DNA from 4 places in the Viridibacillus sp. KH_047 genome. Region 2 is predicted to be linked to each of the others. Evidence: riboswitches for the same ligand, from Rfam matches in the RefSeq annotation. Region 2 holds a riboswitch; each other region holds the start of a gene.
The links. A riboswitch is a leader RNA that binds a small molecule or an ion and turns the genes downstream of it on or off. The one in region 2 is predicted to bind S-adenosylmethionine.
Positions count from the first base shown of each region.

Region 1: another riboswitch for S-adenosylmethionine. It lies ahead of metA (homoserine O-acetyltransferase MetA); the one in region 2 lies ahead of AC3IS5_RS02165 (bifunctional homocysteine S-methyltransferase/methylenetetrahydrofolate reductase).
Region 3: another riboswitch for S-adenosylmethionine. It lies ahead of AC3IS5_RS11090 (cyclase family protein); the one in region 2 lies ahead of AC3IS5_RS02165 (bifunctional homocysteine S-methyltransferase/methylenetetrahydrofolate reductase).
Region 4: another riboswitch for S-adenosylmethionine. It lies ahead of AC3IS5_RS13660 (methionine biosynthesis PLP-dependent protein); the one in region 2 lies ahead of AC3IS5_RS02165 (bifunctional homocysteine S-methyltransferase/methylenetetrahydrofolate reductase).

Region 1 covers NZ_CM174479.1:2,264,803-2,267,977, reverse strand. The annotation lists gene galE (UDP-glucose 4-epimerase GalE) at 1-856, shown strand, start outside; SAM riboswitch class I at 1,033-1,140, shown strand; gene metA (homoserine O-acetyltransferase MetA) at 1,238-2,146, shown strand; gene AC3IS5_RS11290 (alpha/beta hydrolase) at 2,316-2,957, shown strand.
Region 2 covers NZ_CM174479.1:411,709-414,883, forward strand. The annotation lists gene AC3IS5_RS02155 (protoporphyrinogen oxidase) at 1-1,307, shown strand, start outside; gene AC3IS5_RS02160 (hypothetical protein) at 1,451-1,579, shown strand; SAM riboswitch class I at 1,686-1,792, shown strand; gene AC3IS5_RS02165 (bifunctional homocysteine S-methyltransferase/methylenetetrahydrofolate reductase) at 1,866-3,175, shown strand, end outside.
Region 3 covers NZ_CM174479.1:2,217,249-2,220,423, forward strand. The annotation lists gene AC3IS5_RS11080 (5-oxoprolinase subunit C family protein) at 1-221, shown strand, start outside; gene AC3IS5_RS11085 (GNAT family N-acetyltransferase) at 350-805, opposite strand; gene AC3IS5_RS11090 (cyclase family protein) at 849-1,586, opposite strand; SAM riboswitch class I at 1,664-1,759, opposite strand; gene AC3IS5_RS11095 (putative bifunctional diguanylate cyclase/phosphodiesterase) at 2,152-3,175, opposite strand, start outside.
Region 4 covers NZ_CM174479.1:2,768,437-2,771,611, reverse strand. The annotation lists gene metC (cystathionine beta-lyase) at 1-472, opposite strand, end outside; gene AC3IS5_RS13660 (methionine biosynthesis PLP-dependent protein) at 468-1,598, opposite strand; SAM riboswitch class I at 1,670-1,773, opposite strand; gene AC3IS5_RS13655 (tetratricopeptide repeat protein) at 1,946-2,875, shown strand; gene AC3IS5_RS13650 (methyl-accepting chemotaxis protein) at 3,091-3,175, opposite strand, start outside.

The DNA.
Region 1 (3,175 bases), 1.9 Mb from region 2:
GGTATTTCAAAACTATTCAATAGATAGTGTCATTCATTTAGCAGGTTCCAAATCTGTTTCAGAATCTCTCCACAACCCAATTAAATACTACTCGCAAAATTTAATAAGCACAATCCAGTTAGTCGAACTAATGAATAAATATAAAGTGCGTCAACTTGTTTTCAGTTCATCAGCAACTGTTTATGGCACCCCAGAACAATGTCCTATCCCTGAAACGGCATCCTTAAATACAACGAATCCTTATGGAACAACAAAGTTAGCTGTTGAAAATTTCTTATATGAATTTGCACAAGCCAATTATTCTTTTTCAATAGTTTCATTACGATATTTTAATCCCATTGGAGCACATGATAGTGGGATGATAGGAGAAGATCCTTTTTCCGTTCCGAATAATTTGATGCCTTATATAACACAAGTGGCCACGGGTAAATTACCTTTTTTAAATATCTATGGAAATGATTATCCGACGCTTGATGGTACCGGTATTCGTGATTATATTCATGTAGTAGACTTAGCAAAAGGTCATGTAAAAGCGTTAGAAAGTTTAAAAGGAAAGTTTGGATGGAGAGTATTTAATTTAGGTACAGGCGAAGGGTATAGCGTCTTACAAGTTGTAAAAACATTCGAATATGTTTCAGGTATTCCAATTAAATACCATATTTGCGATCGGCGTGAAGGTGATGTTGCCATTAGCTATGCAGATGTGACAAAAGCAAAGGAACAACTGGATTGGGTAGCAGAAAAAACATTAGAAGATATGTGTAGAGATGCTTGGAGATGGCAAAGGAATAATCCAAATGGTTATAAGGTAAGGAATTTAGCAGAAAATCAGTTGTTATATATAACTGATTTGTAATTATTGCATAAAAATGGAATATATTTTATACTGTATTAAACATACTGAATTACCCGGATTTAAAATACTTTTCTAAAGCCCTGTAGGAAAACTATGAGGGCTTATTTCCTATCATTAAATTGACAGAAATATTTGCTTATCTGACAATTTAATGATAGGATTAAATTAACTAAATATTCTTATCAAGAGAAGCAGAGGGATAAGGCCCTGTGAAGCTTCAGCAACCTCTGATTCAATCAGAAAGGTGCTAAGTCCTACAAGACAATAGTCTTGGAAGATAAGAAACGAGCGTGTTAAGTTAGCCCTCATTCTTATCCAGAGAATGAGGGCTTTTTATATGCGTCTACATAATAGACAAAAGGGAAAAGGAGAGAAGTAGCTATGCCGATTAATATTCCAAAAAATCTTCCGGCAACGGAATTACTAAAAGAGGAAAAAATCTTCGTAATGGAAGAGGACCGTTCAAAAAGCCAAAATATTCGTCCTTTAAATATATTGATTTTGAATTTGATGCCAGAAAAAGAGAAGACCGAGCTTCAATTATTGCGTCTCCTAGGTAATACACCTCTTCAAGTTAACGTAACGTTCTTAAATACTGCGACTTATGTTTCGAAAAATGTTAGTAAAACACATTTAGAATCATTTTATACGACGTTTGAACATGTTAAGCACCGACGCTTTGATGGAATGATTATAACGGGTGCACCGATTGAATTAATGGAGTTTGAAGATGTTGATTTCTGGGAAGAAATCGTCAGTATTATGGATTGGACTAAAGCAAATGTCACATCTGTTTTACATATCTGTTGGGGTGCACAAGCAGCACTTTATCATCATTATGGTATTGGTAAATTCCCACTTCCGAAGAAATGCTCAGGAATTTATGATCATACAATCACAGATCCAACTGTGAAGCTTGTTCGTGGTTTTAATGACATATTTACTGCACCACATTCACGAAATACATCAGTATCTATCGAAGCAGTTGAAGATCATCCAAAGCTCAAACTATTGTCAGCCTCTGATGATGCTGGAGTATTTATCGTCATGTCAGAAGATGAAAAGCACATCATGATTACCGGGCATTTAGAATACGATGCTCATACATTGGCAGATGAATATTCTCGTGACGTTGCTAAAGGGTTGAATATAGAAGTTCCACAAAATTATTTTCCAAATGATGATCCAGCTAAGCAACCATATAATACTTGGCGTTCACATACTCACTTATTGTTCTCTAACTGGTTGAACTACTATGTTTACCAAGAAACACCATTTGAGTGGGAATGATATAAAGAAATGATCTATTCTATTAGATAAATGGAATAGGACTTTTTCTGTTGAGTGTAGATACTCTTTATAAGTAAAGACCATTTTCTATTAAAATCATAAGGTAAGCACCTTCGAAGCATACTTTATGCTATGATAAATGTAGTTTATCTCGAAGGGAAGACAATTAATGAACTCACCTTTTACATTTATTCATACAGAACCAAAAAATATGGATCCAGCTAAAAAATACCCAGCTATTTTCTTATTACATGGGATGGGGAGTAATGAGCAAGATTTACCTGGATTAGTAGCTGATTTTGAAGATAGTTGCCATATCTTTAGTTTACGTGGTCCTATTACACAAAAACCCGGTTATGCTTTCTTTACAATTCAAGGTACAGGAGAACCAGATCGTCCAGTATTTGATAAAGTAGTTCATTTTATCCGAGAATTTATAGATGAAGCTTCTTTCATTTATAATATTGATGTAGAAAAAGTTGTATTAATGGGCTTTAGCCAAGGAGCTATTTTAGCTCAATCACTAGCCTTTGTTTTAGGGGATAAATTAACAGCTGTTGTCGCTTTAAGTGGTTATATTCCTGATTTTGTGAAAAACGAATATCATAAGCAATCAGTGGAGCATATGCCAATTTTCATCTCACACGGTGAATATGATTATGTTCTTCCTCATCAATGGGGCGTCGAAAGTAAAGACTTCTTAGAGTCGTTAGGTGCAGCTGTCACTTTTAAGAGCTATCCAGACGGTCACGGTGTTACACCAGCTAATCACGTAGATTTAGTTACTTTCTTAAAAGAACAAATTTCTTAACTAAACTATAAAAGATACATGCAAAATGATGCACTGTCCTATAAATATGAGACAAATAAAAACACCTTTCGTTGAAAAAGGGTATCCTACCTTAAATAATCAACGTGGAGGTGTTTTTTTGTTGGTAAGAGTAAGTTAACCATGACGGGCACCCGAGTTAACTGTCAAAAAAATGTCACATCACAAATTTTTTTTTTGCACAAATTATTTTAAAAATA
Region 2 (3,175 bases):
TAGATATAAATTTAGTATTGGTAGAAAAGAATGACTACTTAGGCGGTAAAATGCACTCTGTAGAAAATGACGGCTTTATTTTGGAGACGGGTGCGGATTCGATTGTTGCGCGTCATTCAAGTGTTATGCCTTTAGTAGAAGACTTAGGGTTACAAGATGACCTTGTATATAATGGTACAGGAATTTCGTATATTTACACAAATAATACATTGCACGCGATTCCAGCAGACAGCGTTTTTGGCATTCCTACAAGTATAGAGTCCCTTGAAAGTAGCACATTAGTTTCGGCAGAGGGAAAAAAAGAGGCGTTAAAAGATTTAGAATTGCCTAATGAACATTTTACAAAAGATAGCTCAATCGGTGCTTTCTTAGAGTATTTTTTAGGAAAAGAACTTGTTGGAAAGCAAATAGCGCCAGTATTATCAGGGGTATATTCAGGGAAATTAGATACGCTGACAATGGCTTCAACATTACCGTATTTACTCGATTATAAAGAGCAGTACGGAAGTATTATTAAAGGGTTTGGCGCACATAAAGAAGAATTTCAAAAAGCAGCAAATAAAAAATTCATATCCTTTAAAAATGGATTATCTTCTTTGTTTAATCGTTTTGAGGAGAAGTTAACAGACATTACAATACTAAAAGGCGTTTCAACAAATCATATCGAAAAAAGCGGAGCCAAATATAAACTGACGTTTCATAATCACGAAGCAATTGAAGCTGAGTTCATCGTGTTAACAACACCACATGATGTAACTAAAAAGCTATTAAAAGATCCAAATTTGGATGAGGAATTTAATGAATTTAGCAACGCCTCACTAATTACGATTTATTTAGGCTTTGACATTCCTGACAGTCAATTACCTGCAGACGGTACTGGTTTTATTGTGTCTGAAAACAGTGACGTCAAATGTAATGCTTGTACATGGACAAGCCGTAAGTGGAGCCATACTTCAAAAGATGGCAAATTGCTTGTGCGTTTATTTTATAAAAATTCAAACCCGGATTTTGAGAATATGAAGCATTTAAGTAAAGAAGAATTAACTAAAATTGCATTAGATGATATTGCAAAAAGCTTGAAGATAAAAGCAGAGCCTACTGTTATAGATGTGACAAAATGGAATGATTTAATGCCTGTTTATCATCTTGGTCATGCAAAAACAGTAGAAGCCCTATCAACTAAAATGGCTTCTTCATATGACAATATATTACTAGCAGGTTGTTCTTATTACGGTGTAGGTATTGGACCGTGTATTAAGAACGGGAAAGAAACAGCAGAATCGATTCTAGCAAAATTAACAAGGTAGATAGAAAAGAGCTAAAGAGATACCAATTTCTTTAGCTCTTTTTTTTAGGATAAATTTTAACAGTATGTCAAACTGCTTGAAAATGCTAAATGAATTGTTACTTTAAAATGAATGAGTAAAAAGAAGGGCGAAAAAAGGGAAGTTTGATTTTAGGCATCCTCTTGTTAGTAATTGGTTTAGTATTCATTTTCTATCAACCAATCATGGGGTATTTCATTTCGAATATGTCGAAGGCAACGATTGAGCAACAAGACATAGCATTAACGATTTAAAATATACTTATAATACAGAGTTTTGCTACAATTACAAAAATACTCTTGACGATATTCTTTTATAGGGTTATGATTCTTTTAATTATTCAAACAATTAAATAAATATTTCTTATCAAGAGAAGCTGAGGGACTGGCCCTTTGAAGCTTCAGCAACCAGCCATCTGGTCAGGTGCTAACTCCAGCGGATTTACAGATTGTCCGAAAAGATAAGAAGGAGCGAATAGCGTAATCGTCAAGCCTTCTTATCCATGAGAAGGCTTTTTCATGTAGAAAGGAAGGGATATTAATGGGATTACTTGAAAAATTGCATACACAAGTGTTAACAGCTGACGGTGCGATGGGCACTTTATTATATTCTTACGGAATTGACTATTGTTATGAGGAATTAAACATTACCAAGCCTGAAGTGATTGAAAATATACATCATCAATATATTAAAGCAGGCGCTGACATTATTCAGACTAATACGTATACAGCGAATGCCATTAAATTAGAACGTTATGGTTTAGAAAGCTCAGTAAAGGAGTTTAATGAATCGGCAATCGCCATTGCAAAACGTGCTGCAGCACCAGGCGGCCAATTTGTCTTAGGGACAATTGGTGGTATTCGCGGTATTCGTAAAAGTGAAGCGACACTAGATGAGATTATAGCTGCATTAGATGAGCAGGCGGGGTATCTATTAGCTGGTAATCCTGATGGTTTATTACTAGAGACGTACTATGATTTTGAGGAACTTTCATCTGTAGTGAAACATTTGAGAAAATTAACTGATGTACCAATCATCTCTCAAGTATCGATGCATGAACCAGGTATTTTACAAAATGGCTTATTGTTAAATGATGCACTGCACCAATTAGAAGCTTTGGGTGCAGATATTGTCGGAGTAAACTGTCGTTTAGGCCCCCATCATACAATCCAAGCGTTTGAAGATGTTGAATTACCATCCAAAGCATTCCTATCTGCATATCCAAATGCTAGTTTGCTAGATTTAGAAGATGGCAAAATTGTTTACGAATCAGAGGCTGATTATTTTGGTCGTGCTGGTGTTTTACTACGTGACCAAGGTGTTCGCTTAATTGGTGGATGTTGTGGTACGACACCGAAGCATATAGAAGCTGTGAAAAAACGTATTGCTGACCTACCCCCAATTGAATATAAAGTTGTAAAGAAGAAAAAAGCAATCGAGATTAAAGAAGCGACTCCTGATCATCATGAGCCACTTCACGAAAAGGCGAAAAGAGAACGTACAATAATTGTAGAGCTTGATACACCTCGCCATCTTGATACGACTGCCTTTATAGAAGGTGCACAAATACTCAACGCAACAGGTATTGATGCTGTCACTATGGCTGATAATTCATTGGCATCCCCTCGTATTAGTAACATGGCAATGGGCTCAATTTTGAAAACGCAAAATAGTATTCGTTCCTTGGCTCATATTACTTGTCGTGATCGCAATCTCATCGGCTTGCAATCGCATTTAATGGGTCTAGATGCATTAGGTATTAATGAAATTTTAGCGGTCACTGGAGACCCTACAAAAGTGGGGGATTTCCCAGGTGCAACTAGCGTTTACGATGTCTCAAGTTTAGAATT
Region 3 (3,175 bases), 1.8 Mb from region 2:
AACCGATCATTTTAATGGCCGATCGCCAAACAACTGGTGGTTATCCGAAAATGGTTCAAGTCATCACAGCTGATCTAGCTAGTCTTGCACAGTTACAAACAGGTGCTAAAATCAGGTTCGAGCTCGTAACATTAGAAGAAGCTCAACAAGCATTAATATCTAAAGAGCAAAAAATAAAAACTATCGCTACTGCTATTCGCTGTTCTGCAAAGCTTACTTAACATGTAAGAAGTATTGTCCAACAAAATACAGCAGTACAAAGAGAAAGAGCATGTTTTGAATGAAGATTATTCAAAACTTGCTCTTATTGTTTTATAAATTTTTGTAAATAAAATAATGATCAATATACTTATAACTCTAATGTCATAAATGCACTATTCGGATCGTCAATGTAATTAGAGAATGGCTTACAATATTGAAAACCATTTTTCAAATACAGCCTCTTAGCGGGTTCAAAAGCCTCCGTTGCACCTGTTTCTAAACTTAATCGATTATAACCACGGTGCCTAGCCACTTCAATAACATGCTCAAGAATACTTCTTGCAACGCCTTTTCTTAAATATAATGATGAAGTACGCATTGATTTTATTTCACCATGGTGTGCATCCAGTTCTTTAAGTGCTCCGCATCCAACTAATGCACCTTCTTCCCATGCACTCCAGAAAGTAATCTCTGGCTTTTTCAATTCCTCTATATTTAACGCATGTATACTTTCAGGTGGAGAATTTAGTGCCATACCTTGAAGATGCTCCTCCAATAATGCCTTAATTTCATATCCTGATAAATCATCAATTCTAATATCCACAGAGTTCACCTCTCAGTTTCTATTATTCATTTGCAATGAGTATTTAAGGTAGAATAGCAAATGAGCGCACAGGGAAACCAGAAGCCTTCTCAGGTTTAGGTACGATGTTAAAGATGACCGCCCCTTTTGCGGGTAGCTGGTCTAAATTAGTTAGCAACTCTACTTGATATGTATCTTGTTCCAATACATATAGTTCACCTAGTAATGCATTGTTTTGACGATATAAAATGCTAGAGTCCGTATCAAATGTTTCATGCCCAACTGCTTTAATATGACGCTCTTCAAACAAGAATTTTAGTGCATCTACCGACCATCCTGGTGCATGTGGATCTCCCTCTTTATCAAAGTTATTAAATGCTTCAACATCAGGCCAGCGTTTGCTCCAATCCGTACGAAGAGCAACAAATGTACCTGCCTCAATTTCACCGTAATCGGCCTCGAATTTCAAAATATCTTCAACTGAAATTGTGAAATCATGATTCTCTGCTGCATCTTTAGAATGATCTATTACAACGAGCGGCAGTGCAAGCTCTTTTAACTCTAATTCTTCTAAATAACGAGCATTACGAACAAAGTGGATAGGTGCATCTAAATGAGTTCCATATTGTCCAGCAAACGAAAAATTCTGAGCAAAAAATCCATCATCATGTGAAAATAGAGTTGTTTTTTCCAACCCTTTAAATGCGTTGAAACGTGGTGTTTCTGCTCCAAAAGTATGTGTTAAATCGATCCATTTCTTTTCTTTTAACGTTTGTAGTGCATTGATTAATTCTGTTGACATATCCATCACCTCATCATTTTTTTAAACAAAAAAACCTCTTCTTGATAAGAAGAGGTTGGCGATACGTCCATGCACTCTTCTTATCTTCAAGCATACGCTTCTGGAATTAGCACGGTACATCGTCCGTTGCTGAGATTTCACAGGGCCAGTCCCTCCACCTCTCTGGATAAGAAAAAAGTTATTTTGTTGATTCTTAATTTACAACTTTAGAAATCTATTGTCAATAAAATTTAGAAAATTCTTTATAATGTATGATTGTAATAATCTATTATGATAGCTTTTCATTCTACAATAACAGCGTAAGATGTGATTGCCAAACGCTATCCACAGGCTTTGTAAGGGTCTCTAGGCCCCTCTCAGTGTATGTTTTGCTGTAACTGGCTTAAATGGTCCTCATAACAATAATCTCGCAATAGGCGGTTAAAATCTTTACAATATTCTTGTTAAGCTTCGTCTACTATTAGTAGCATAAATAAATTATATGAATAAAAATCATATAAAAAAGGTCACCTCAGTGTATATGGCGACCTTTTTGTATAGCTTTCTAAGTATATAAGACACTTCCCTAAATTCTCGATACATACAATTCATGTAATTTTTCGGAAAATTCATCTGTCGGTAATGGCTTACTAAAGTAATATCCTTGTGCAAAGTCACATAGGTTTTCACGGACGATATACAATTCATCTTCCGTCTCTACCCCTTCGGCAACCACCTGCATACTCAATGCATGCGCTAATTTGATAATAGCAGCCACCATTGCGACATTACTAAGCCCTGTTTTTAAACCATGGATGAACGATTGATCGATCTTCAATATATCAATTGGAAACTGATTTAAATAGCTGAGAGAGGAATAACCTGTTCCAAAGTCATCAATCGCGATGATTACACCCAGTGCTTTTATTTGATTAAACGTTTCAATTAATTCCTCTGTTTGATGCATTAAGCTCATTTCAGTAATTTCCAACTCTAAATTTTTAGCTGGTAAACCTGTATCTTGTAATACTGCTCGTAAATTGTGCACAAAATTTCTTTCTTTCAAATGTATAGGCGAAATATTAACTGAAATACGAATATCAAACCCATATTCATCAAGCCACTTCTTCATTTGTTTACAAGCCCTTTTCAATGTCCATTCACCAATAGAACTAATCAATCCGCACTCTTCTGCAAAGGGTATAAACTTATCTGGAGAAATAAAACCGTAATCCTTATCATACCAACGAATTAAAGCTTCCATTCCGATTAATTGATTTGTTTTTAAATCGATTTTCGGTTGATAATAAAGTTGAATTTCATCCTGAATAATAGCATGACGGAGTTTAGTTTCTAGCAGCAGCAATTGATTATGAGTACTATTCATCGTGTTTTTATATTGTATGTAATTGCTAGCTCTATTCTTTTTAGCTTCAATCAAGGCGACATTCGCACATTTTATTAAGTCCTCTGGTGTATTTGCATCTGCTAGACTTGAGCTTATGCCGATACTAATAGAAGAATAGAATTCATATTGTTCAATCAAAAAAATATCTTCAAAATTGACCATTATTTGATGTGCCTTACAAATGGCATGTTCATTATTCTTC
Region 4 (3,175 bases), 1.9 Mb from region 2:
CAATATCAGTAATGCCTAGAAGGGGGTTAGCTGGAGTTTCTATATATAATACCTTTGTATTTGGACGTATAGCCGCTTCTACTGATGTTAAATCAGAGAAGTCAGCAAATGTATGCTCAACGCCAAATTTTGTTAACACTTGTGTTACAAAACGGTATGTTCCGCCGTACACTTCAGATGTCACAACAATATGGTCGCCGGCTTCTAATATCATAAAGGCAGAGGCGATGGCTGCAATACCTGAAGAGAATGCAAATCCGCGTGTACCCCCTTCAAGTTCAGCAATCGTTTTCTCTAATGCATCACGAGTTGGATTACCAGAACGACTATAATCATATGGACCAAAGGAATCGAAATGCTCCTGATCAAATGTAGATGATAAATATATTGGTACATTAACTGCACCTGTTTTTTGCTCGTAATCACCGCGAGTAGAAGCAGTGATTAAACTTGTTTCAATATTTTCATTAATTGAACTCATATGATGACACCTCTTTTTCTAAGATAGAAAAAACTTGTTGTAAATCCGCTATTAAATCTTCTGCTTCCTCAATACCGACAGAGAAACGAAGTAAGGAGTCATCAACACCGCGAGCAATACGTTCCGCTTCAGGAATATCCGCATGTGTTTGTGTAGTCGGATATGTGATAAAGCTTTCAACACCACCCAGGCTTTCGGCGAAGACAATTAATTTCAAGCTTTCTAAAAACTTACCAACCCATTCTCCTTTTTGTAAACGGAAGGAAATCATTCCGCCTTTACCAGCAAACAGTACGTCTTTTACTAAAGGTTCTTGTTCTAAATAAGCCGCGATTTGCTTAGCATTTTCGGTATGTTGTTTCATGCGAAGGTGTAATGTTTTCAATCCTCGTAGCAGTAGCCATGAGTCGATTGGAGCCAGTGTTGCACCAGCAGCATTATGGTTTGTGAATAGTTTTTCGCTAAGCTCTTTACCTTTACTTACGACAAGACCAGCTAGAACATCATTATGACCACCGATGTATTTAGTTGCACTATGTAGAACTATATCAGCCCCTAGCTCGATTGGACGTTGATAGTAAGGTGTTAAGAAAGTATTATCAACGATTAATAATAAACTATGCTTTTTCGCAAGCTTAGCATAAAGTTCAATATCAAATTCTTGCATTAATGGATTGGTTGGTGTTTCAATGAAAATAGCTCGAGTATTTTCATTAATTAAACCTTCAACCTCTAATACAGAAGAAAATTTTGCATAATGAGATTTGATTGCATATTGTTCTTGGTATTGACCGAGTAAACGGTATGTGCCACCGTAGATATCCTCAGGTAAAATAATTTCGTCACCCGATTTAAATAGGGATAGAACTAACTGAACAGCTGCCATCCCGCTACTACAGGCGAAAGCTGCATCACCAGATTCCAATTTAGCAAAACCTTCTTCTAGGACGGTACGTGTCGGATTTTTTGTACGTGTATAGTCATAACCAGTTGATTGACCAAGCCCATCATGAGTATAGGCAGTTGAAAGATAGATTGGTGTGTTGACAGCACCTGTTTTGGGATCGGTATGATTTCCGAGCTGAACTAATTGTGTCGCAATGTTTTTGTTTGTCATCATGTCATCATCCTTTATAAAAAAGTAAAAGGCCCTCTAAGGAAGAGGGCCTTCAAAATATGAAGTCAATCTCCTTATCTACAAGACTACGTCTACTGGAATTAGCACCTTGCCACATTTTGGGTGGTTGCTGAGATATCGACGGGCCAAGTCCCTCCATCTCTCTTGATAAGTAAGTATATTAAATTGTTTGAAAGTTAATAATAATGAAATTTTACCATGTGGAAATAATAATATCAACCTTATTATGAAGCAAATTTAATTTGAAAAGTTTATAAATTTCTTTAAGTGGTACAATTTTTATATGAATATGCTATTATTGCATAGTTGAATTGGACGGTGACAAGATGAATTTAAATAACATAGCTGTTAATCAGTTATTATTAGAATTTAAATTTGACGAAGCTCAAATGATGCTAGAGCAAGCAGTAATGGAAAAAAGAGATATACAATCACTCCATAACTTAGCATGTTTTTATATTAGAGATACAGAAGAATATTACAAAACTTTACCACTTTTAGCTGAAGCAATTGAAAAACAGCCGAAGCATTATTTTCCTTTTGCTTTACTTGGTGAAATATATTTACGAATGGAAAAATACATTTCAGCCATCAGGATTTTAGAATATGCTTTAAAGATGAAAGATACTGAAGTAGTACATGCGAACTTAGCAGCAGCATATTTTAATATGAACAATTTTGAAAAGGCAGCAGAACATTATAAAAAGTCCGCAACTGATGGTGATTTTTTGAAATACGCGGAAATGGTTTCATACCTACAGTTAGACAATCACGATTCGGTACTTAATACGCTGAAAAAAGTTAATCCAGATGATGAAAATTATATGGGTGGCGTAAACGTAGCTGAACTTTATGCACAAATTAACTACTTTGATGAAGCGATACCTCTATTTGAAATAGGGTGGAGAGAAATTGATAGATCGTATGATTGGGTAGAACATTATGTTTATGCACTCATTCAATTAGGTAGGGTAGAAGAAGCCGCAGATATTATAGACCAGATGAAAACAGAAACGACTGATGAAATTGTAGAAAGTAAAGCAAAAGCAATGGATGAAGAGTGGATAGAGGGAAATCTTGAAGAATCTATTATGGACTTGCAACATACAAATGAAAAATATAATACACTGATTGGTCGAATTTTAAAAGGCTACCGTCCTAGGATTTTCTTCGAGCCATATTATGTTTCTCAATGTTATCTTTTCGGCTGCAAAGTACATGGTAATAAAACGTATGATGAATATGTAAATATGTAAGTGGCCGAGAGAAATGATAATATCTATCTCCGGTCATTTTTGTTTACATAGAGTATCTGATGCTTATTAATTATTACTATGTAAGGTTGTCTTGATAAGGTGTAGCTTTGCAGGGATAATGGTATGAACTTAGTAATTTCTAATAAAGCGAAATCAATAGAGGGAATAAAAAACTTGCAATCTCATTAGAGTTTGCAAGTCATTTTATGGGAACACTATACTTTGAATTCCCCAACTACTTTTCTTAACTCATCTGCCTGATGAGATAGTTCTATCGCTGACGCTGTAATTTCTTGCATT